4 regions of the Rhizobium acidisoli genome follow, and region 1 is predicted to be linked to each of the others. Evidence: riboswitches for the same ligand, from Rfam matches in the RefSeq annotation. Region 1 holds a riboswitch; each other region holds the start of a gene.
The links. A riboswitch is a leader RNA that binds a small molecule or an ion and turns the genes downstream of it on or off. The one in region 1 is predicted to bind thiamine pyrophosphate.

Region 1 (5,752 bases):
AACCGTGCTCCGCAAGGGAATGAATCAAGTTAAGGCGACGCGCTTTAACAGTTTTCCGCAGCGGGAAAAAGATCGAACAGCGATTCGAGGAAGGCAAGCACGCTGACATTGCCGATACTGTAATAAACCAGCCTGCCCTGACGGCGCGTGTTGACCAGGCCTTCGAGCCTCAAACGCGCAAGCTGCTGCGAAACCATCGCCTGCTGAATGCCGAGAATATTTTCGATTTCACCGACCGTCCGCTCCTGTTTCGCCAGGATACAGAGGATCAGCAATCGGGTGTGATGCGCCAAAGCTTTCAGCAGATCGCTCGCTTCATGGGCTTTTCCAGCGAGTATGTGCAAGTCCTGGCCGGTCATCCCCGGCTCCGGTTTAGGCAACGGCATTCGATATCTCGGAAGGGAGGCGATTTGGTAGATCAGCACAATAGCATATTCGCACAAACGAATTGGTCAATAGTGATGAAATGCCAAAAAAGGTCCAAGTAAATCAGCAGATAAGCTGTCCGCCATTGATCTCGATCACCTGGCCGGTAATGTATCCCGAGAGTAAGGGAGCCGCCAGAAACAGATAGGCGGGAGCGCAATCCTCGGCCGTGCCGAGCCGCTGCAGGGGGATGGATTTCCGGGTCTGCTCCAGCTTTTCTCTGGAGGAATAGCGCTCGTGGAAATCCGTCTCGATCGTTCCCGGCGAGACGCAGTTGACGCGGATGCCATCCGGGGCAAGTTCGCGGGCAAGCGCCTTGGAATAGGTCGCAACGAAGGCTTTCGAGGCCGAATAGATCGAGGAGCCGGGGCTGCCGCCGGTGAGCGCCGAGATCGAAACGGTGTTGACGACGGCGGCACCCTCGGCCGCCTTCAATGCCGGCAGCAATGCGCGCGTCAGCGCCACCACCGAGGTCTGGTTCAACCGTATGACCGCCTCATATTCGGCATCGGTCAGCGTCGCAGCGGGAAAACGGCCGAGCATGGTGCCGGCATTGTTGACGAGCACATGCACCCTGTCGAAGAAAGCGAGAACATCGTCGGCAAATTGCGCCGCACCGCCGGCGGCGGAAAAATCGGCATGCAGCAGCATCGCCCGTCTTTCCGATTCAGCCGTCAGCAGGAAATCCGGCAGGTCCCGCCCCGGCTTGCGCCCGGTATGGACGATCACCTTGGCGCCGCAATCCAGAAACTGCCGAGCGACTTCGAGGCCGATACCGCGGCCGGCGCCGGTGACGACGACATTGCGATTTTCGAACAGTCTGGGATGAAACACGAAGCCGTCCTCCTCGGTTGCGTCACTTGCCCTTAACATATGAGCACACCGACCGAAAGAAAGGCAGGCATCGATCTTTCCGGGGAAAGCCAGGGCTAAACAACCAGCTCGTTTTCGCTCTCCAGAAGCCGCGCACCCGGCCCTTCCTTGCCGAGCCGGTCGCAGGGATTGCGCAGCGGGCAGCTTTCGATCGACAGGCAGCCGCAGCCGATGCAGCCGGTCAGGCGGTCGCGCAGCAGACTGAGCCGATTGATTCGTGCGTCGAGATCGTCCTTCCATCGCGCCGACAGCGTCTGCCAATCGGCGACCGTCGGCGTGCGCCCCTGCGGCAGGGACTGGAACGCCGCCTGGATTTCCGAAAGCGGAATGCCGACACGCTGTGCCACCTTGATGATGCCGAGGCGGCGAAGCACATCGCGCCCATAGCGGCGCTGGTTGCCGCGGGAGCGGATGCTCGAGATCAAACCCTTGGTCTCGTAAAAATGCAGCGCCGAGACGGCAAGACCACTGCGCTCCGCCACTTCGCCGACAGTCAGCAGCTTGCCGAGCGGGGTTGCCGAAATCCCATCCATCGCCTCTTGACCTCAATATTGCTTGAGGTTTTATACCCTTTGCTTCTGCGGTCGTAAAGCCCGATCGATATTGCCGCCTGAGGCAGCAAGCTGCGGTCCCGTTCCCGGCAGGTACGGGCCCACCGAGGAACATCCGAGCGGGATCCCGCTCGGATGTTTCCCTCACATTAGAGCATGATGCCGAAAAGTGTGCGCGGTTTTCGGGCGACATCATGCTCTAACTCTTTAATTGAGAACAGGATTCAGATTTTAGGCCAACCGGGCCTAAAATCATCCTGTTCTAGAGCTATTCCGACCGTGCGGACGGGTTCGCAAATTTGCGGTTGCGGGAAGAAAACCCGGGTGATAGTTTCCGCCGAAATAACAGGGGAGCTCCGTATTGCCGGGGCTGAGATGTGAGGCGCAAGCCTCTGGACCCTTCAAAGCTGATCTGGGTAATGCCAGCGGAGCGAGGTTCAAATGTTCTCAGGCGCAAAAGTGTCACTCTATCCGATGTCCGGCAATGTCGTCGGCATTATTCGCGATGCCGTCAAGGCGCTCGATCCCTATCGCGACCGGCTGGACATCGAGACCGAAATCAAACGCTGATGACATCGCCGCAACCATCGGATTCGCGCCTTGCCGCGCTCCGCACCGCTCTCTACCGGGGGCTCCCCGCCTTGCTCGCGGGCTGCGCCTTTTTGGCGGCATGGGAACTCTATGTCGATCTTTCCGGCATCAAGCCTTCCATCCTGCCGGCTCCTTCGCGCATCGTCATCCAGGGCTGGCTGAACCGTGAGGCGCTGATATCAAACACCTGGCCGACGCTTGGTGCGACACTCGGCGGTTTCGCGCTGTCGCTTGCCTTCGCCTTCACCGCGTCGATCCTCATGGATTTCATGCCTTTCATGCGCCGGGCATTGCTGCCGATCTTCATCGCCAGCCAGACCCTGCCGCTGGTAGCGATCGCGCCGCTCGTCGTCTTATGGTTCGGTTTCGGCCTTTTGCCGAAGATCCTGCTGGTGGCGCTCGTCACCTTCTTCCCGCTGCTCGTCGCCCTGCTGCAAGGCTATGAATCGACCGACCGCGACATCGCCGAATTGCTGCATTCGATGAAGGCGAGCCGCTGGCGCATCTTCCGCCTGGCACGGCTTCCCTCGGCGCTGCCCTATTTTTTCGCCGGCCTGAGGATCTCGATCACCTATGCCGTCGTCGGCGCGATCTTTGCCGAATATGCCGGCGCCGCAAGCGGCCTCGGGATCTATATCCTCAACGCCAAGAACAATTTCCGTCCTGATCTCGTGCTCGCCGCCGTCGTCGTCAGCGCCGTACTGACCCTCTGCCTGTTCGGCCTGACGCTCGTCATCCAGCGCCTCCTCATGCCCTGGCAGCCAACCGCGGAGCGGCGTCGATGAGCGACAAGATGGTTGAACTGCGCAATATCTCCAAGTCCTTCGACGGCATGAAGGTGCTCGGCGATATTTCGCTCAGCGTCGCAAACGGCGAGTTCGTTTCGATCGTCGGCCCGTCCGGCTCCGGGAAATCGACGGTGCTGCGATTGCTGACACAGGCGCTTCGACCCGATGCCGGCACCGTGCTTTTCAAGGGCGCGTCGCTGGAAGGGGCGCCGCATGCCTTCGCCTTCATGCCGCAACGCGATGCGCTGATGCCCTGGCGCCGGATCATCGACAATGCGGCACTCGGCCTCGAGGTGCGGGGCATGAGCCGCCGGGCGGCCCGCGCCGCCGTGGCGCCGCTGTTCGAGCGCTTCGGCCTTGCCGGTTTCGAACATCATTATCCCTCCGAACTATCAGGCGGCATGCGCCAGCGCGCCGCCCTGCTGCGCACCGTCGTCCAGACCCAGGACATGCTGCTGCTCGACGAGCCGTTCGGCGCGCTCGACGCGCTGACGCGCACGCAGATCCAGGAATGGCTGCAGGGCATGTGGACCGAACACCGCTGGACGGCGCTGCTGATCACCCATGATGTCCGCGAGGCCGTGTTCCTCTCCGACCGCATCTATGTGCTTTCGGCCCGCCCGGCGCGTATCATCCGCGAATTCCACGTTGACCTGCCCCGCCCGCGAAGCCTTGCCGATCTCGGCTCGCCGGCGGCCCAGGCGATCGAAACCGAAATCCTGCAAACCCTGCTTCATCCGCTAGAACAGGATGATCTCAGGCCGGTCGGCCTAAAATCTGAATCCTGTTCTGATTTAAAAAGTTAGAGCATGACGTCGAAAACCGCGCACACTTTCGGCACCATGCTCTAGAGACCTGAGGAGGTCATCATGCTGCTTCTCACCCGTCGCCAGACGATTCTCGCCGCCATCGCGGCAGGCCTTGCCGGCCGCCCGGCTTTCGCCCAGTCGGCGCCCGCAAAGGCTCGCATCGCGCTCGACTGGACGCCCAACACCAACCATATCGGTATCTATGTCGCCAAGGCGAAGGGTTTTTATGCCGCCGCGGGCCTCGATGTCGACATTCTACCCTATGCCGATACCAGTGCCGGAACGCTGGTTTCGAACGGCGTCGCCGACTTCGGCATCAGCAGCGAGATCGAGGCCATCACGCAGCGCGCCGGCGGTGGTGACGTGAAGATGGTCTACGGCGTCGTTCAGACCGAAACAGCGCGCTTGATCTTCAAGGGTGGACGCGACGACATCAAGAGCCCGAGGGATCTCGACGGCAAGACCTATGGCGGCTTCGGCGGCACCTGGGAGAGCGCGCTGATTTCCGCGATGATCCGCAATGATGGCGGCAAAGGCGAGGTCAAGACCGTCACGCTCGGCACCTCCGCCTACGAGGCGCTGGACAATGGCTCGATCGATTTCACCCTGGAGATCTATACCTGGGAAGGCGTCGCCGCCGAACTGGAAAACCGGAAAATCGCCCGCTTCCACTATTCCGACTATGGCATTCCCGACGAGCAGACCACGGTCATCGTCTCCAGCGACACCTATCTTTCGGCCAATCGGGACAATGCCCGCGCTTTCATTCAGGCGACGCGGAAGGGTTATGCCTATTCCGTCGATCATCCCGACGAAGCCTGCGCGCTGCTGATAACAGAGAGCAACGGCGCGCTGATGAACGCCGAATTGGTGAAAGCTTCGCAGAAGGCATTGATCGAAGGACACTTCCTGAAATCCGAGGCCGGTGTGATCGGCACCCTCGATCCGGCCAAGGCCGATGCTATCGGCGGCTTCCTGGTCGAGAACGGCATTCTGGTCGATGCGAATGGCGCCGCACTCAAGGAGAAGCCGGACTTTTCCACCTATTATACCAACGACCTGCTGGCCTGAGCCAGCCCTGGCCTTGCCCGCCGCGGTGTTCCGCGGCAAAGTCTTGAGCTATAAGGCGAGGGACAGGATGCGACAGCAGGAGAGATTGGCCGGAGCGGACTTTCTGCGCGCGACGGCTTGTCTGCTGGTGCTTGCCCACCATCTCGCGCTCCGGCTGGATATGCGCAGAATTCCCGACGAACTGGGAACGGCTGCGCAGATCCTCCGCTTCGGCAATTTCGGCGTTGCCATCTTCTTCGTGCTCAGCGGCTTTCTTCTTGCTCATCCCTTCTGGCGCGAGCTCGACGGCGGCGGCGAGATGCCGAGCCTCCGCCATTACACGATCCGCAGGGCGGCGCGCATCGCGCCGGGCTTCTGGGTGGCCGCCACCGTCAGTTTCGTCCTCAGCCTGACGCTGCTTGCCCTGCCGCTGACGCCGGAGCTTACACTTCGCTACGTCTCCGGGCTGCTGTTCATGAGCCAGTGGCATTGGCGCACGTTTTTTCCGGTCGAAGCCGACGGACCCCTCTGGTCCATTCCCTTCGAGGTCACCAGCTATGTGCTCCTGCCGGTCTGCTTTTTCCTGCTGTTTCGCTTGCCCCGCCTCAGGCAGCGCCCGCTGCTTGCCCGCTTCGCCTGGCTGTGCGTCATCGCAGGCGTCCTC
Region 2 (5,752 bases), on a different replicon from region 1:
GCGAGCACGCCTGTGGGAAATCCCGGGACGAAGCCCGCGCAGATCGCCAGCGCCGCCGCAATCGCCAATGCGCGGGGCTCCCGGAAGAGTTCGCGGCCGATATCGCTGCCGAGACTGCCGTTGCCGTCATCGGACACGCGGGTCACGACGATACCGGCCGAGACTGCCATCAGAATCGACGGAATCTGCGACACCAGACCGTCGCCGATCGACAGCAGCGTATAGAGATGGGCAGCCTCGGCGAAGCTCAGCCCCTTCTGGAAGATACCGATCGCCAGGCCGCCTATGAGATTGACGGCGACGATCACCAATCCTGCGACCGCATCGCCCTTGACGAAGCGCATGGCGCCGTCCATCGCGCCGAAGAACTGGCTCTCCTGTTCGAGACGCGACCGGCGCTTTTGCGCAGCTTCCGTGGTGATATGGCCGTTGCGCAGGTCGCTGTCGATGGCGAGCTGCTTGCCCGGCATGGCATCGAGCGTGAAACGCGCGCCGACCTCGGCGATGCGCTCGGCGCCCTTCGTCACCACGATGAACTGCACCAGCGCCACGATCAGGAAAATGATCAGCCCGACGACGACATTTCCCGCAACGACGAAATCGCCGAAGGCCATGATGATCTCGCCGGCATCGGCATCCGCCAGCACGAGCCGCGTCGAGGAAATCGTCAAGGCCAGGCGGAACAGCGTGCCGATCAGAATGACCGCGGGAAAGGTCGAGATTTCAAGCACGCTCTTCAGATAGGTCGTGGTGATCAGCACCACGAAAGCGAAGGAGAGATTGAAGGCGATCAGCACGTCCAGAACGATTGTCGGAAGCGGCAGCACCATCATCGTCACGACGGAGGCGCAAAACACCGCAAGCAGCATATCGGTGCGCCGCGCAAGCATGGCGATGGCGGATGACCTTACCTTCATGATCCGGCTTCCGACGCCATCGCCTATTCTTGTTCGCTGCTGGAAATTTCGGCGAGCTTCGGTTCGGCATTGCCGGCGGAGACGAAATTGACCGTATCGTCCTCACTGTCGCGGGAAACGATCATCTGGTCGTTGCCGATCTCCTTGATCCGCCAGCCGCTCGCAACGACATCGCCTTCCTCGTAGCGGCGGCCGTCGGAGCCGATGATGAACCTGACGGGCGTATAGCCGGCGGCGGCGACGAAGCCGTCGAGACCGGAAGAGAGGGCGGTGAGATCGACGATGGAAACGGAACCGCGCCGGCTCATCGAGGCGATGATGCTACGCATCTTGGTCTTGTCGGGCAGGCCGAGAGGCCGCGATCCTTCGCCGATGCGAATTTCGTCGGCGGTGGCGACGATGCTCAGATCTTGGGGAATCTGAGCCATACGAATGGCCTGGCGGATTTCGGCAGCGATCGCCGCCGATGACGGCGCCGGTTCGGGTGCGGCGGAAACCCTGACGGGCGGGCCTTCGTGAGCCGGCGCATCGCTGTTGTAAAGGCCGACCAGCAAAAGCATCGCCGCCAGCCCGAGAAGGCCGGCAGCCGCAATCCGGCGTGGCGCGAACCGCCCGCGCCCGGCGCCGAGACCTTCGAGTTCGCAGGCCGTGCCGTCGAAGGAGATGGTCTGCCTCTTTGTAAGGCTCATCGTTCGATCACGCGGGATGGAATGACCATCGATCACCACGTCATCCCGCAGCGCGGTCAACGACACCGCGTCGGAGCCGCGGGAGCGCTGCAGACTAATGGCAAAGACGGGTTCCGGTTTGGCGCCGAGGATGATCAGGTCGCAATCGGCGCTGCCGCCGACCACCTGCCGCTCCGCCGTCAACGGCAGAATGGAGCTGCGCCCGGCGCGCGTGATACGCAAGACCGGTCCGCCGCGGCCTGACGCAGCGTTGCCGGCGTTACCTCTGAATGTCGGCGAAGAGGGATCTAGATCCATAGCCATCTTGTTCCCGAACCGTCCGTCGAGCGGCTTTTATTGTCTTCGAGAGCGGGGAAGCGAGACGGGCGAACCCGTCTCGCCATTGTTTCAATCAGCCTGGGCCGATCTTCTTGATGGCGTTTGCGACGCCGTTGATCTTGGTGATTTCAGTTGCAACCTGGAGGCTCTGCGCGGTCGCTTCGTTCTGGGCCGACTTGAAGGCGGAAATCGCCGAGCCGATACCCGAATCAAGTGTCGAAGTACTAGTGCTGGTAGCCATGTCTTGAACTCCTTGCATGGTTTTGGCGGCCAAAACCTTGCAGAATTCCGGATCGAATTCAATAGCTTATGTTAAAAAGTTATTAATTCGCGATATGTACAACAACTGCGCGAAATGGATATTCGTCCTGTTCCCAGCGGACCGGTGATCTGCAACAGTAGATCAGATAATTATTAACAGACTGGATTTCGCAGCCCCCTGATTTCCTTCGTTCATTAGTTGTCGGGCGGCATCCGGATCGTGAGGTAAACTCAGATGTTTGCGCGTTTTGTTTACATGGCCGCTATCGGACTGCTGGTCTCCTTTCCTCCATCAGCCGGCGCCGGCGAGCGGGAGGTGCGCCTGGATGTCGTCTCCCTGCCGCTTGGCGATGTCGTCCAGACGCTGTCCTTCATGTCTGGCATCCCGGTCACGACAGTCGGGACGCTGAGCGGCAAGGTCGAGCACTGGTCCGTCCGAGAAAGCGGAGCCAAGGCCTTCGTCAAGCTTGGCGATGCCAGCAATCTCTTCGTCGCCTATGACGGCAGCCGCATCATCATCGCGCCTAAGCAGGAGGTCTCCACCGTTGTCCTCGATCGCGGCGACCGCAGCTGGAAGACCGAGCAAAACGCCATTCGCGCGCTGTTCCCGCTACTGCCGGACGATGCACTGCGTGAAGATCCCGCCAGCGGCTTGGTGCTGGTGCGCGGCCCCTCCGTCTTCACCAAGGCCGTCGAAGACGTGCTGAGCCGGCAGGAAGCCGACAGCATCAAGGTCATCAAGGGCGGCCAGCTGGAAATCCTGACGACGAACAACGGTGCCTGAGCGGCTGATATGAAGGCGCTGAAGTCTCTCAGGCAGTTACTGGAGATCCGCAGCCTGCGGGCGGACAATCTTTCCCGCAGCCTCTCCGAGGCGCGGGCGGACGCCGAAAACGCGCGGGAGCGGGAAGCGAAAGCCTCCGAAGCGCTCGACATGGCAGCAAGCCGGGCCGCAGGCAATCCTATCGTCGACGAATTGCGCAAGAGCGGCGTTATCTCCGCCGCCAAGCTTCAGGACGCGTTGATGCGACAATCCGTATTGCGCAGCCATGAAGCCGATGCCGGCCGATCGCTTGCGCAGCGCAAAGACGCCCGGTGCGCCGCGCAAGAGCGGGCAGAACAAGCCGCCGCCGATTTTTCGCGAGCACAGAAGGCGGTATTGCGCGCCGAATTTTCGCTTGAAGCAGCGGAGAAAGTCGACCGGTAGAGAGCTAAGAACCAGCAGATGAACCAACCGCCTTGGCAGCGAACCAGCGTAACCACTGTCCTGATGCAACGTTCCGCGTCATCGCTTGATCATTGATGTTCAGCCTCAGCTTGAAATTAGTGCTCACGTTACGAATGCGAAACCTACCCGGGCTCCCCTCTTGTTCAGCAATGGCTGGATGGTGAACTTCGAGCGCATCACGATACGGAGTTGATCCGCGGCGTCGACCGGCCGTAATGGCTCCGCAGCTGGTGTCTTAAGCCAGGGTCCGAGTACGGCACGCTCATTCCAGCGCGTTTCCTCCGAGCGCCATCTGTTTTTCTCCCGCCAAGCCTGTTTGCTCATCGTAGCTAGGAACTGCTCAACGGCCATGCCAATGATAACGCCCTCAAACAGCGCGGCGATTAGCAGTTCAGGAATTTCGAAGTCTGCAATGGCTATACCGCCCGAAGCGCCTACTGCGGCAGCCCGATGATCAGCCGAGGTGCTGCTCACAGCACCAACCTTTGGCCATATTGCATGCCCCTCTCCGGATTTCCCGCCACGATAGTACAACGCGCGTACCATATCCAAAAAAATGAGGCCTCGACCGCATGAAGCTTCCCCGAGAAACCGATATTGGCTCTAGAGGACAGTCGACATCCGCTTCCGCTCAGGACGTTCCTACGTCGTGGCACGGCGCGATTTCGAGGCCAGCGCTCCGGCTTGTTGCTATGGAGCTCACGTTTTGGACGAAGATCGCATAATGGATCGTCGGGGACGGCGTGATCGCGCTGCTTGTGGGGTCGATTCGGATCCAGCCGGTGGGATTCGGGTGGCGGAAGCGCTCGCGCACTGAGAGCCTGCGCAATCGACAAAGCTAAAAGCACCTTCGCGGGCCGAAGGAACCTGTCTTAAGGAACGGGCGGGCCCGGCATTTCTCGCCTCGGTGGAGGTGGCGAATATCCGCCAGTTAGGTTCCTATTGCGGCGCGCATATCGCGCTTGTGAAATGCAATTAGCGGAGGCACGGAGACTTCCGGTTTCAACGGCGATTTTAGACGGGAAGCCGTCATGCTTGACGAGCAAGAAAAATATGCATTAGGCCTTGCTTGACAGAAGGGCAGCTCCGGTCTTTCATGGCGGCATTCACCAGGGGAGCCCGGCAAGGGGCTGAGATACTGCTGAACAATAAGGTGTTGCTTGTTGTGGCGCAGTGACCCGTTGAACCTGATCCAGTTCATACTGGCGTAGGGACGGTGCAAGCGCTCCAAGGCTTCGGATTCACGCGTGGAATCCATGCCGGCGTCTTTTCATCATTCCGGCTGACTGGGTCTCCAACTTTCAATTTGGAGCCTCAAACTATGACATTGCCGCAAAAAACTTCACCCCAACCGTCACCACCGGCCCGCTGCCAGTGTCGCGGAAGATCCATACCGGGAGTTATCCACAGTCATGTCCGCGTGCCGATGCGCGGAATCAGCGTCCATCCGACCGCCGGCGAGCCGCCTTTCGTCGTCTATGATTACTCCCATCCCGACACCGCCCGCAGCTACCGTGACGAGACCTTGCCGAAGGAAGCGCACAAGGTGGCGCATTTCTGCTCGATGCGCATATCGCACAACATCCGCGCCGAGGCGCAGAAGGAGGGGCTGGACGCGATGGCGGCGAAATACCGACAGGGCGGCGATCTTTACATGTCGGTCGTAGAGGCCGCTAAAATACCGATTGGAGGATGACCATGCGCGTTCTTGTCAAGGGGGCCGGCGTTGCCGGCCTCACCGTGGCCTGGCAGCTTTATCGCCAAGGCTTCCGCGTCACCCTTACGGAGCTGGCCGACAAGGTCGGGGGCGGCGCCTCCGGCCTTGCCGGCGGCATGCTCGCCCCGTGGTGCGAACGGGAAAGTGCGGAGGAACCGGTGCTGACGCTCGGTCGTAATGCCGCCGATTGGTGGGAGGCAGCATTGCCCGGCCACGTCAAACGCCGAGGAACGCTGGTGGTCGCGGGTGGGCGAGATACCGCCGAGCTGGACCGCTTTTCCCGCCGCACAAGCGGATGGGAATGGCTGGACGAGGCGGCGATCGCAGCTCTGGAGCCTGATCTCGCCGGCCGCTTCCGCAGGGCGTTGTTCTTCCGGCAGGAAGCGCACCTCGATCCACGGCAGGCGCTCTCGGGACTTGCGGCAGGACTGGAGAACGCCCGCGTGCTTCTCGTGTTCGGCGTCACGGGCAATGCGAACGTTGCCCATTATGACCGGGTGATCGACTGCACCGGTGCCGCCCAGATTGGCCAACTGCCCGAATTGCGTGGTGTTCGAGGCGAGATGCTCTGCGTCGAAACGCGCGAGGTCAGCCTTTCTCGCCCCGTCCGCCTGCTGCATCC
Region 3 (5,752 bases), on a different replicon from region 1:
GAGGGCAGGAAAACGTTGAGCGGCAGAAGCGCGGTCAGCATCAGTCGCGGCTTGCCCTTGTCGGAAGGCGTAGCCGGCGGCGCCGATATCGCCAGCGTCAGGATATTGACGGGCTTGCCGTCCTTGGCGACTTGCGCGACCTGTGCGACTTCGCAGGCCTCAGCGCCTGCCGAACCGGTGCAGCGATAATACCAGTCGTCGAATTTCTGCGATTTTATCGCCGGCGCCTGTTCCGGTTCTTGAAGGCCAGGAGACTGCGAAAAGGATGGGCTCGCACAGGCGATCGATATCACGATGGGGGCGATAATCCGGAGGCCCCGTTTCATGCCGCTTTTCAAAAATGTCTTCATTTAAAATGCAACTTCAGGAAGATTTTATTTTCGTGAAAAGTCATATCGCTACAATCCACACTTCAGTCAACCCTAACGTGTCAGCACGGTAAAGTTTGCGTTAGGTATTTACTTCGCGTTCTGGGAGATTGCGTCCCGTTTGCCCGAGTCCCCAGTCGCAGCGAAATCGCCAACAGATTCCGAAATTCGAATGAAACCGATTGGCGAGACACATGAGACGACGCGCAACTTACGCGAAGCTGGCCATCTGCTCGTTTGCATTGAAAATCAGGCGTATAGACGGATAGGATGAATAATTCGGCGCCATCGGGCATTCAGAAAAGTTTGCGAAAGATGAGCTGCACTCATTTTGAAGAAGAGACGTTTCAAGCCGCCTGCATCATTCACGATACCGCTCACAAATACGGAGATGTATTCAGAAATTTCTTACGCCCGGGGGTTGCTGCTGTTGTTTATCTGGGAAAGAAGGGAACAACCGCCTGGCGAAACCGCAACTGCTAACGCAGCCCGGGACGGAATTTGCGGCCCGCCTTAGGGAAAACCTGGTCAACACCCGAATCGACGGCGATCTCCCGTCTCTCCCCGCGCCGTCATCGCCCCGTCATTTTCGAGATGACATCCGCGCCGTTCTCTGCGAAAAAGAGCGTGATGAGAGACAGGGGCGCCCGTCGATAGACGGGCTGAGAAGCACCCTTCGAACCTGAACCGGATAATGCCGGCGGAGGGAGTCGCTCGGGGTCGCGGCTCACCGCACCAATGACCCCGTGCCCGCCCCCGCCTGAAAGGGGCCACATGCAGACCAGGACCACACCAGGAGCCATGCTGACGGCGATGCGCGAGAAGCCGCCGCTCGTTCAGTGCATCACCAACTACGTCGCCATGAATGTCGCCGCCAATGTACTCTTGGCCGCGGGCGCCTCGCCGGCCATGGTGCATGCTGCTGAAGAAGCCGGCGAATTCGCCGGCATCGCAAATGCGCTGACCGTCAATATCGGCACGCTGTCGCCGCAATGGATCGACGGCATGCAGGCGGCGGCGAAGGCGGCGAACTCGGCCGGCAAACCCTGGGTGCTCGATCCGGTCGCCCACTATGCGACGGGCTTTCGCCGCCAAGCGGTCGCCGATCTGCTGGCGCTGAAGCCCACGATCATCCGCGGCAACGCCTCCGAGATCATCGCGCTTGCCGGCGGGGAGAGCCGCGGCCAGGGCGTCGACAGCCGCGATCCGGTCGAGCAGGCGGAAGGAACGGCGCGATGGCTGGCTGAGCGGCAGCAGGCGGTCGTTGCCGTCACCGGCGCGGTCGATTTCGTCACCGATGGCGAGCAGGCGGTGCGCATCACAGGCGGATCGGCCTTGATGCCGCAGGTCACGGCGCTCGGCTGCTCGCTGACCTGCCTGGTCGGCGCCTTTGCCGCCTCCGTGCCCGAGGATATCTTCGGCGCGACGGTCGCCGCCCTTGCAACCTTCGCTATCGCCGGCGAGGATGCCGCCCTCGGCGCAGCCGGTCCCGGCTCCTTCGCTTGGCGCTTCCTCGACGCGCTGAACGCGCTCGACGCTGAAACGCTCGACGCCAGGGCAAGGATATCGGCAGTATGAAGGCTTTCGACCTCTCGCTCTATCTCGTCCTCGATCCCGATCTCTGCGCCGGGATCGGCATGGTCGAAACGGCGCGCCGTGCCGTAGCCGGCGGCGCGACGATGGTGCAACTGCGCGACAAACATGCCGGCACGGCCGGCATGATCGAGACCGGACGCGCCTTGAAACAGGCGCTTGATGGCACCGGCGCCCTGCTCATCGTCAACGACGATGTCGAGGCGGCGATCGCCATCGGTGCCGACGGGTTGCATATCGGCCAGGAGGATATGGATGCGGCGACAGCGCGGGCGATGATCGGCTCCGACATGATCCTCGGCCTGTCAGTCGAAACCGCGGCGCTTGCCGCTGGCGTCGATCCCAGCCTCGTCGATTATACCGGCATCGGGCCGGTGTTTGCGACGCCGACCAAGGCCGACCACAAGCAGCCGATCGGCTTTCACGGCCTGGCAAGGCTGGTGGCGGTTTCGCCGGTGCCCTCGGTTGCGATCGGCGGGCTCAAGGCGGAGCATGTGGCCGAAGTCTTTGCCGCAGGAGCAAGAGGGCTTGCCGTCGTCTCCGCCATTTGCGGCGCGCCGGATCCGGAAGCCGCCACACGCCGCATCGCCGCAGAAATTCGAAAGGCCCGCGCATGATCCGCAACGTCCTCTCCATCGCCGGCTCCGATCCCTCGGGCGGCGCCGGCATCCAGGCCGACCTCAAGACCTTTTCCGCCCGCGGCGTCTACGGCATGGCGGTGCTGACGGCGCTGACGGCGCAAAACACCCAAGGGGTCACCGGCGTGCATCTGGTGCCGCCTCCCTTCGTCGCCGATCAAATCAAGGCCGTCTTTGCCGATGTGCGCGTCGATGCGGTCAAGATCGGCATGATCGCCAATGCCGGCATCGCCGAGGCCGTCGCCGCCGCACTGGACGCAGCTCTGGCAGAGGGGCGCGGCATTCCCATCGTCATCGATCCGGTGATGATCGCCAAGGGCGGAGCCGCCCTGCTTGCGCCCGAAGCCGTTGACGTGCTGACCCGCCGGATGCTGCCGCTCGCGACACTGCTGACCCCGAACCTGCCTGAGGCCGCCGCCCTGCTGCACCAGCCGGTCGCGACAAACCGGGCTGAGATGGCGGCGCAGGCCGAAAGCCTGCGGGCGCTCGGCCCGGCCGCGGTGCTGGTCAAGGGCGGCCATCTCGACAGCGACGACAGCCCCGACGTGCTCGCCACAGCCGACGGCCTGCACTGGTTCGAAGCCCGGCGGGTGCCGACCAAGAACACCCATGGCACCGGCTGCACGCTGTCGAGCGCGTTGGCGGCCGAGCTTGCCAAGGGCGCCTCGGTGCCGGAGGCGGTCGCCATCGCCAAGGATTACCTCGCCGGCGCGGTCGCCGCTGCCGGAAGCCTCACCGTCGGCTCCGGCCACGGGCCGGTGCAGCACTTTCATGCGCTTTGGAAAGTCACGGGATAAGCATCCATCATCGACGCACCCCTTCAATCGAAACGGCTCGGGCTCCCCGGGCCGTTTTTGCTTTCGGCAGCCAGCTTGCTTTTGAGTGAGAGCATCGTGGCGAGCAGCATCGCGCTATTTGAAAAACGCAGTTGACAAGCCCAGCCAGATAGCCAAGTCTATGACATTAAAAGGGGATATATTCCGCAATAACGGAATATGAGGAGGAATGACCGGTGCCAGACCTGCTTGTGAGTCTATACTCCACAAAGCTTGCCGATCTGAATCGGAAAGCCGATCATGTCGGTGTCTCCATCCGCCCGGCCCTCCCCCCGGAACTGCATCTCGTCGTCGAATGGGTTCGCCAGCAGTTCAGCGAAAACTGGGCAAGCGAAGTCTCCGTCGCCTTCTCCCGCCAGCCTGTTGCCTGCCTGATCGCCGTCGACGGCGGCAAGCTTCTCGGCTTTGCCTGTTACGACACGACGGCGCGCGGCTTCTTCGGCCCGACCGGCGTCGATCCTCAGGCCCGCGGCAAGGGTATCGGGCTCGCCCTGTTTTCCGCCTGCCTTCAGACCATGAAGACGCTTGGCCATGCCTATGCCTTCATCGGCGATGCCGGCCCGGTCGATTTTTACGCGAAGACCGCAGGCGCCATCACCATCCCCGCCCCCGACAAGGGCATCTACGAAGGCATGCTGAGACGCATGGCCGACCTGACCATCTGATCCCGGAGTTACAGAATTGTCCTCGACCCCGCTCGCCCTTTTCGTCGGCCTTCCCAATCCGGTCCTTTCGGACGATGAATTCGCCCTGTTTCGCGAGACCAATCCGCTCGGCCTCTTCGTCGGCCGGCGCAATCAGCGTGAGCCGGAGCAGACCAAGCGGCTGATCGAACGCTTCCGTGAAGCCGTCGGCCGCGACGATGCGCCTGTTTGCACCGACCAGGAAGGCGGCCGCGTGCAGCATCTCGATGCCGGCCCCTGGCCGCTCTTCCGCAGCTTCGGCCAGTTCGCCGAACTTGCGCGCCGGGATTTCGCGCTCGGCAAAAAAGCAGTGCGCCTTTCCTCCCAGGCCATGGGGGCGATGATGACGGAACTCGGCCTTTCCAGCGGCTGCTCGCCCGTGCTCGACCTCGTCTTCGAGACGACGAGCGCGGTCATCGGCGCCCGCTCTTTCGGCCCCGATCCTGATGTCATCGCCGCCCTCGGCCGCGAGGTGGTCGACGGCCTGCTCGAGACCGGCAACATGCCGGTGATGAAGCACATTCCCGGCCACGGCCGCGCGACGCTGGATTCCCACAAGGAGCGTCCGGTGGTCGACGCCAGCCGCGAGACGCTCGCTGCGACCGATTTCAAGCCCTTCGTGGCGCTGAAGGATACGCCCTGGGCCATGGTCGCCCATGTCGTCTACTCCGCCTACGACAGGGAGCTACCCGCCTCCATCTCGCCGGTCATGCACGACGTCATCCGCAACGAGATGGGTTATGACGGCGTGCTCATTTCCGACTGCATCTTCATGGAATCGCTCTCCGGCACCCTGCCGGAACGCGTCCGGCAGGTGCTCGACGCCGGCTTCGACATCGCCCTCCACAGCCATGGCGACGTCAGGGAAAGCGAAGCCGCCGCCAAGGCCGCCCGACCGCTGACGAACGCCGCTCTCAAGCGGATCGCGGCCGGCACGGCCCGCCTCGGCAATCTCAAGGTCGACATCCGCGCCGCCCATGCTGAAGTCGAAGACATGTTTGCAAGCGTGCTGGTCTCCTGACCGGCGCGTCATCTCTCACCACATAAAAAGGGGAATAGAGCATGAAAAAATATCTTCTTGCCGCCGCCGCACTGACGCTGCTTTCGGGCTCCGCCATGGCGCAAACGGTCCTGACGGCGAATATCGAACCGGCGACGACCTGGGTGCGCAACTTCAACCCGTTCAACCAGACCTCGTCGCGCCAGTCGACGCTCGACTTCATCTACGAGCCGCTGGTTATTTTCAACCGCTTCGACAGCAACAAGCCGGTCTATCGGCTGGCCGAAAGCTTCAAGCTCTCCGACGATCTGAAGAGCATCGATTTCAAGCTGCGCCCGAACCTGAAATGGTCTGATGGTAAGCCGCTGACCGCAGCCGACGTCAAGTTCACCTATGATTACCTGAAGAAGTTCCCGGCGCTCGACTTCGTCAGCATCTGGAGCTTCATCACCGATATCAAAGCTGTCGACGATCAGACGGTGCGCTTCACGCTCGCCAATCCGAGCTCGCTCGCCGCCGAGCAGATCTCGCAGCTGCCGATCGTTCCGGAACATGTCTGGAAGGACGTCGCCGACCCGGTCACCTTCGCCAACGAGACCCCGGTCGGCAGCGGCCCGCTGACCGAGGTTCCGCG
Region 4 (5,752 bases), on a different replicon from region 1:
CTCGGGTCCGTGTCGGTAAAGGTGATGCCGTTTGCCGACAGTTGTTCTTTCAATCCGCGCAACGCTTGACGCGGATCCAGATGCGCTTCGCGTGGGAAGAACAGGCCGTGCCTGAAACGGGCGGCGAGCGCGGGCTCGAGGGTGGCGATATCGTTCTCTTCCACCCATTGATAACCGGTCGTGCGGCTGGCAAACCGCTTCAGCTCGCCATGGTCGCGCGTCGAGGCAACGACCAGCGTGCCGTTGCGGACGGTGCTGCCCGGCAGGATCGCTTCCCAGCGGTCGGCGGCATCGAGACCGCGCGTCAGCACGGCCTCATCGGCGCTTTCCCGCTCGCACCAGGGCGCCAGCATGCCGCCGGCGAGCCAGGAGGCGGCATGAGCGAAGTTCGGATGCGGGTCGAAGATTGTCACCTCGGCACCGCGAGCATGCAATTCGCGGGCGACGGTGAGGCCGGCGACGCCGGCCCCTTTGACAAGCACGCGCATGTCAGTCCGCCCCATGTGCGGGGGTATCGATCGGCATATAGAGATCGCCGCCCTCGCGATATTTCGCCGCCATCGCGTCCAGCCCTTCCTTCTGCGCTTCGGCGCGAATGTCGTGCGATATGCGCATCGAGCAGAATTTCGGGCCGCACATCGAGCAGAAATGCGCCACCTTGTGCGCTTCCTTCGGCAGCGTCTCGTCATGGAAGCTGCGGGCGGTGTCGGGGTCGAGCGACAGGTTGAACTGGTCTTCCCAACGGAATTCGAAGCGCGCCCGCGACAGGGCGTCGTCGCGCAGGCGGGCGGCCGGGTGGCCCTTGGCAAGGTCGGCCGCATGGGCAGCGATCTTGTAGGTGATGACGCCGGTCTTGACGTCGTTGCGATCGGGCAGGCCAAGATGTTCTTTCGGGGTGACGTAGCAGAGCATGGCCGTGCCGAACCAGCCGATCATCGCCGCGCCGATGCCGGAGGTGATATGGTCGTAGCCGGGGGCGATATCGGTGGTCAGCGGCCCCAGCGTGTAGAAGGGCGCCTCGCCGCAGACGGCCAGCTGTTTGTCCATGTTTTCCTTGATCTTGTGCATCGGCACATGGCCAGGTCCCTCGATCATCACCTGGCAATCCCTGGCCCAGGCGACTTTCGTCAGTTCGCCGAGCGTTTCGAGTTCGGCAAACTGCGCCGCGTCGTTGGCATCGGCGATCGAGCCGGGGCGAAGGCCGTCGCCGAGCGAGAAGGAGACGTCATAGGCCCGGCAGATATCGCAGATCTCCTCGAAATGCTCGTAGAGGAAGCTTTCGCGGTGATGATGCAGACACCACTTGGCCATGATCGAACCGCCGCGTGAGACGATGCCGGTGACGCGATTGACGGTGAGCGGGATGTAATGCAGCCGCACGCCGGCATGGATGGTGAAATAGTCGACGCCCTGTTCGGCCTGCTCGATCAGTGTATCGCGATAGATCTCCCAGCTGAGGTCCTCGGCGATGCCGCCGACCTTTTCCAGCGCCTGATAGAGCGGCACGGTGCCGATCGGCAGCGGCGAATTGCGGATGATCCATTCGCGGATATTGTGGATGTTGCGGCCGGTCGACAGATCCATGACCGTATCGGCGCCCCAGCGGGCAGCCCAGACCATCTTCTCGACTTCCTCGGCCATCGATGAGGTGACGGCGGAGTTGCCGATATTGGCGTTGATCTTCACCAGAAAATTCCGGCCGATGATCATCGGTTCGCTTTCGGGATGGTTGATGTTGGCCGGGATGATCGCCCGGCCGGCGGCAACTTCCCGGCGGACGAATTCCGGCGTCACGTGATCGGGAATATCGGCGCCGAAGCTCTCGCCGTCACGCACCAGCGCTTCGGCCTTCGCGTTGCGGCCGAGATTCTCGCGAATGGCGATGAACTCCATCTCCGGCGTGATGATGCCGGCCCGTGCATAGGCGAGCTGGGTGACGGCTTTGCCGTCCTTGGCACGCAGCGGCCGGCGCCGCCCCGGAAATTCCGGCGTCAGCCGGTCGCCGCTGACAAAGCCGTTATCTTCGGGGCGGACATGGCGGCCATCATAGGCTTCGACGTCGCCGCGGGCCAGCACCCAGTCGCGGCGCAGTGGGGACAGGCCCTGCTCGATGCGGATCTCGGCGCCTTCGAGCGTGTAGGGACCGGAGGAATCATAGACGGCGACAGGCGGTTCGCCCGCGGTCGGATGGACGCTGATTTCGCGCATCGGCACGCGGATATCGCCATGGATATCTCCCGGAATATGGATCTTCCGCGATGCCGGCAGCGGGCCGGTGGTGACGGTCGGGGTGAGATTCTTTGCGGCAATGGTCATGGTTTGAGGCTCCAAGTTGTAAGTTGGAGACCCAGTTAATCAGCCGGAATGATGGAAAGACGCCGGCACGGATTCCACGCGTGAATCCGAAGCCTTCGAGCGCTTGCACCGTCCCTACGCCAGTATGAACTGGATCAGGTTCAACGGGTCACTGCGCCACAACAGGCTAGGCCTTATTGTCCAGCAGTATCTCAGCCCCTTGCGGGACCCCCCTGGTGAATGCCGACAGTCGTAAAGCGCGGTCGCTGGTTGTGTCAAGCTTACAGCTTTGTCGTTTCCGTAGATCGTCCGGCTCGGAGCCTGTTGCGTTACCGAACGAACTGCGGCAAATGTCAATTCACTCAACGTCAGGTGGATCTATGGCGATTCGGATTGAACGTCTTACGGTAGAACATCTCCATGGCGCCGCCACTGTGCTGGTCAGGGCCTATTCCGGACCGCCGTGGAACGAGAATTGGTCGCTGGAAGCGGCGGTTGAAAACGTAAACACCGTGCTTGAAACGCCGAAATCCATTGCGCTTGCGGCCTTTGACGGAGGCAAGGTGCTGGGGATCGCGTTGGGCATACGACAGCGCCGCCATGCCGGTCCGGTCGTTTACCTTGATGAGTTGTCGGTGCTGCCTGAAGCCCAAGGTGCGGGAATAGGGACCGCGCTGCTATCAGCAGTTTTCGAAACAGCAAAGGCCGAGGGATGCAACAGCGTCTGGTTGGTCTCACAGCGGGAAGGTGCATTGTCGACATTTTATCAGCGCTGCGGGTTCGCCATCGGCAGCAACCTCGGCCTTTACTCCAAATCGAGTGCGTAGCGGTTAGGGCGGTATTGGTTTGCCATAGGTTGAGGGCGAGCGGAAGAATTCGAGGCTCGTCACCCCGATATTACCACTTTGAACCTATCTCGGGGGCTTTCGAATCGATGCCCGCTCAATCCGGTCGCAACGTCTTGCCAGATTCCGCATCGAATAGATGAAGCTTTCCTGGCCGAGCAGCTATCGTCGCGACCTGCCCGGGCGCAAAATCGTAACGGTCGGAAAGCACTGCGACAAGCTCGCCGGATCCGTAGCGCAGGAAGACCATCGTCTCGTGCCCGGTGGGTTCGGTGACGTTGACGGTCGTGTTGAGGCCGCTTTGGCTGAGGGAGAGGTGTTCAGGCCGCACGCCCAGGACCACAGCCTGCCCGTCGGACGCCTGCGGGGTGAAAGCGAGCGCAATCTCGTCGCCAGTCTCCGTGACGAAGATCGCACCATCGGCCTTGTAGCGGCCTTTCAGCAGATTCATCGACGGTGAGCCGATAAAGGCTGCCACGAATGTATTGCGGGGACGATCGTAGAGTTCCAGGGGCGTGCCGATCTGTTCGACCCTGCCGCCCTGCATGACCACGATCTTGTCGGCCATCGTCATCGCTTCGACCTGGTCATGGGTGACATAGATCGTCGTGGTTCTCAGCCGCTGGTGCAGCTCCTTGATCTCCTTGCGCATCTGCACGCGCAGCTTGGCGTCGAGGTTCGACAAGGGCTCGTCGAACAGGAAGACTTGCGGCGACCTGACGATGGCGCGTCCCATCGCCACGCGCTGGCGCTGGCCGCCCGAAAGCTGGCGCGGATAGCGGTCGAGATAGGGCACGAGGTCAAGCGTTTCGGCCGCCGCCTGCAGCCGCTGCTTGATGATGTCGGCCGGCTGCTTCTGCAGGCGCAGCGCAAAGACCATGTTTTCGGCGACGGTCTTGTGCGGATAAAGCGCATAACTCTGAAAGACCATCGCGATGTCGCGGTCCTTCGGCGGCAGATTGTTCACGACTTTTCCGCCGATCGAGACCGTGCCGCCGGTGATGCTTTCTAGCCCTGCGACCATGCGCAGCAAAGTCGATTTGCCGCAACCGGATGGACCGACGAGCACCACAAACTCCCCGTCGCGAATGTCGATATCGACGCCGTGCAGGATGTTTACGGCGCCATAGGCCTTCCGCGCCTCTGAAATATTGACCTCAGCCATATGCCTCCCACTCGCTTTCCTGCCACCCCCGGGCGCTTCCAAGAGGTGTGACTCTCGACAATATCCAAACCGTCGGGCTCGGCGAAATCGCGCTCCGCCCCTTGCCCGAACTATCGTCGAACCTCCTCCATGAAACGTTTCATTTTTTATTGACTTTTCCCGTTTGCCGTCTAATGCTCGCCCTCGAAACCGAGAGGAGCGGTTTCAAACAAGAAATATGAAACGTTTCATTTTCTTGTTTACCAAAAAGCTCTGCACGAGACCAGTCCTAAAATCGGAGCCGGGCCAGCCCACAGGGGCCGGCTGGCGGCAGCGCAACGAAACGTGGAGGAGGAAGATATGAAAGTCGAAATATACGATGCATTGATGCGCCGTCAGGCAAGCCGTCGCGACGTCTTGCGCGGAACGGCAAGTGCGGCGGCTCTGCTCGGCCTGTCCGGTGCGATGGGCGGAATTCCGGGCATGGCATTCGCCGCCGATGATCTGCGCGCCCAGATCCTGCAGATTCCGGGCGTCGGCAAGGGCTCGCCGACGGACGCGGACTGGCAGAAGGTCGGCGAGCTTTGCCTCGGCCCGACCAAGGCCAACGTCAAGCAGGGCGAATTTGCCGGTGTCGAGCTGACCTTCATGGGGCTCAACAACCAGAACCTGCACAACTTCCTGTTCCGCGGCTTCCTGAAGCCGTGGGAAGCTTATACCGGTGCCAAGATCAATTGGATCGACCTTGCGCAAGCCGACTACAATGCCCGCCTTCAGCAGTCGATCGCGACCGGCACGGTCGATTTCGACATTCTGGAAATGGGCGCACCCTTTGAAGGCGATACCGCCGGACGAGGGCTTCTGGACGAGATGCCTGACTGGGTTGCAAAGCAGATCGAGGCTGACGACCTGGTGAGTTACCTGAAGCCACCTGTGGGAACCTGGGACGGCAAGACCTACCGCGTGACGATCGACGGCGACTGCCACACCTTCGCCTATCGCAAGGATTACTTCGGCGAAGGCTCGATCAGCGGCATGGCCGAGCCGCCGAAGACATGGCAGGAGGTGAACGCGGCCTCCAAGGCGCTGATCGGCAAGACCGATCCGCTGACCAGTCAGCCGGCCTACGGCTATCTCGACCCGCTCAAGGGCTGGGGCGGTTTCGGCTTCTATTTCATCGAGAACCGCGCGACGGCCTATGCCAAATATCCGGGTGATCCGGCCTGGCTGTTCGATCCTGAAAACATGAAGCCGCTGGTCAATAACCCCGCATGGGTCCAGGCGATCCAGGACGTCCTCGATCTGATTGCGGCCAAGGCCTATCCGGCCGATCAGATCAATGCCGATCCCGGCACCACCGCCTTCTCGCAGTTCCTGGCGGGCACCGGCGCAATGCTGATGTGGTGGGGCGACGTCGGCTCCAGCGCGCGCACCTCGGACACCTCGGTCGTGGGCGATGTGGTCGGTT

Region 2: linked by a shared signal. The riboswitch ahead of CO657_RS22740 (phosphomethylpyrimidine synthase ThiC) and the one ahead of CO657_RS37925 (YkoF family thiamine/hydroxymethylpyrimidine-binding protein) in region 1 are both predicted to bind thiamine pyrophosphate.
Region 3: linked by a shared signal. The riboswitch ahead of thiM (hydroxyethylthiazole kinase) and the one ahead of CO657_RS37925 (YkoF family thiamine/hydroxymethylpyrimidine-binding protein) in region 1 are both predicted to bind thiamine pyrophosphate.
Region 4: linked by a shared signal. The riboswitch ahead of thiC (phosphomethylpyrimidine synthase ThiC) and the one ahead of CO657_RS37925 (YkoF family thiamine/hydroxymethylpyrimidine-binding protein) in region 1 are both predicted to bind thiamine pyrophosphate.

Annotation. Positions count from the first base shown of each region.
Region 1 covers NZ_CP034998.1:3,834,414-3,840,165, forward strand. The annotation lists gene CO657_RS18690 (ArsR/SmtB family transcription factor) at 45-386, opposite strand; gene CO657_RS18695 (SDR family NAD(P)-dependent oxidoreductase) at 490-1,260, opposite strand; gene soxR (redox-sensitive transcriptional activator SoxR) at 1,356-1,832, opposite strand; TPP riboswitch at 2,188-2,301, shown strand; partial or broken gene CO657_RS37925 (YkoF family thiamine/hydroxymethylpyrimidine-binding protein) at 2,292-2,408, shown strand; gene CO657_RS18705 (ABC transporter permease) at 2,420-3,226, shown strand; gene CO657_RS18710 (ABC transporter ATP-binding protein) at 3,223-4,035, shown strand; gene CO657_RS18715 (ABC transporter substrate-binding protein) at 4,099-5,109, shown strand; gene CO657_RS18720 (acyltransferase family protein) at 5,177-5,752, shown strand, end outside.
Region 2 covers NZ_CP034999.1:85,300-91,051, reverse strand. The annotation lists gene CO657_RS22765 (flagellar biosynthesis protein FlhA) at 1-917, opposite strand, end outside; gene CO657_RS22760 (SctD/MshK family protein) at 941-1,828, opposite strand; gene CO657_RS36850 (hypothetical protein) at 1,998-2,165, opposite strand; gene CO657_RS22755 (hypothetical protein) at 2,421-2,969, shown strand; gene CO657_RS22750 (hypothetical protein) at 2,979-3,392, shown strand; partial or broken gene CO657_RS22745 (DUF2726 domain-containing protein) at 3,537-3,871, opposite strand; TPP riboswitch at 4,515-4,645, shown strand; partial or broken gene CO657_RS22740 (phosphomethylpyrimidine synthase ThiC) at 4,906-5,109, shown strand; gene thiO (glycine oxidase ThiO) at 5,112-5,752, shown strand, end outside.
Region 3 covers NZ_CP035001.1:142,637-148,388, forward strand. The annotation lists gene CO657_RS29520 (invasion associated locus B family protein) at 1-350, opposite strand, end outside; TPP riboswitch at 998-1,094, shown strand; gene thiM (hydroxyethylthiazole kinase) at 1,143-1,946, shown strand; gene thiE (thiamine phosphate synthase) at 1,943-2,578, shown strand; gene thiD (bifunctional hydroxymethylpyrimidine kinase/phosphomethylpyrimidine kinase) at 2,575-3,396, shown strand; gene CO657_RS29540 (GNAT family N-acetyltransferase) at 3,612-4,100, shown strand; gene CO657_RS29545 (glycoside hydrolase family 3 N-terminal domain-containing protein) at 4,117-5,139, shown strand; gene CO657_RS29550 (ABC transporter substrate-binding protein) at 5,181-5,752, shown strand, end outside.
Region 4 covers NZ_CP035002.1:152,081-157,832, forward strand. The annotation lists gene thiO (glycine oxidase ThiO) at 1-488, opposite strand, end outside; gene thiC (phosphomethylpyrimidine synthase ThiC) at 490-2,316, opposite strand; TPP riboswitch at 2,410-2,540, opposite strand; gene CO657_RS33135 (GNAT family N-acetyltransferase) at 2,676-3,122, shown strand; gene CO657_RS33140 (ABC transporter ATP-binding protein) at 3,238-4,305, opposite strand; gene CO657_RS33145 (extracellular solute-binding protein) at 4,645-5,752, shown strand, end outside.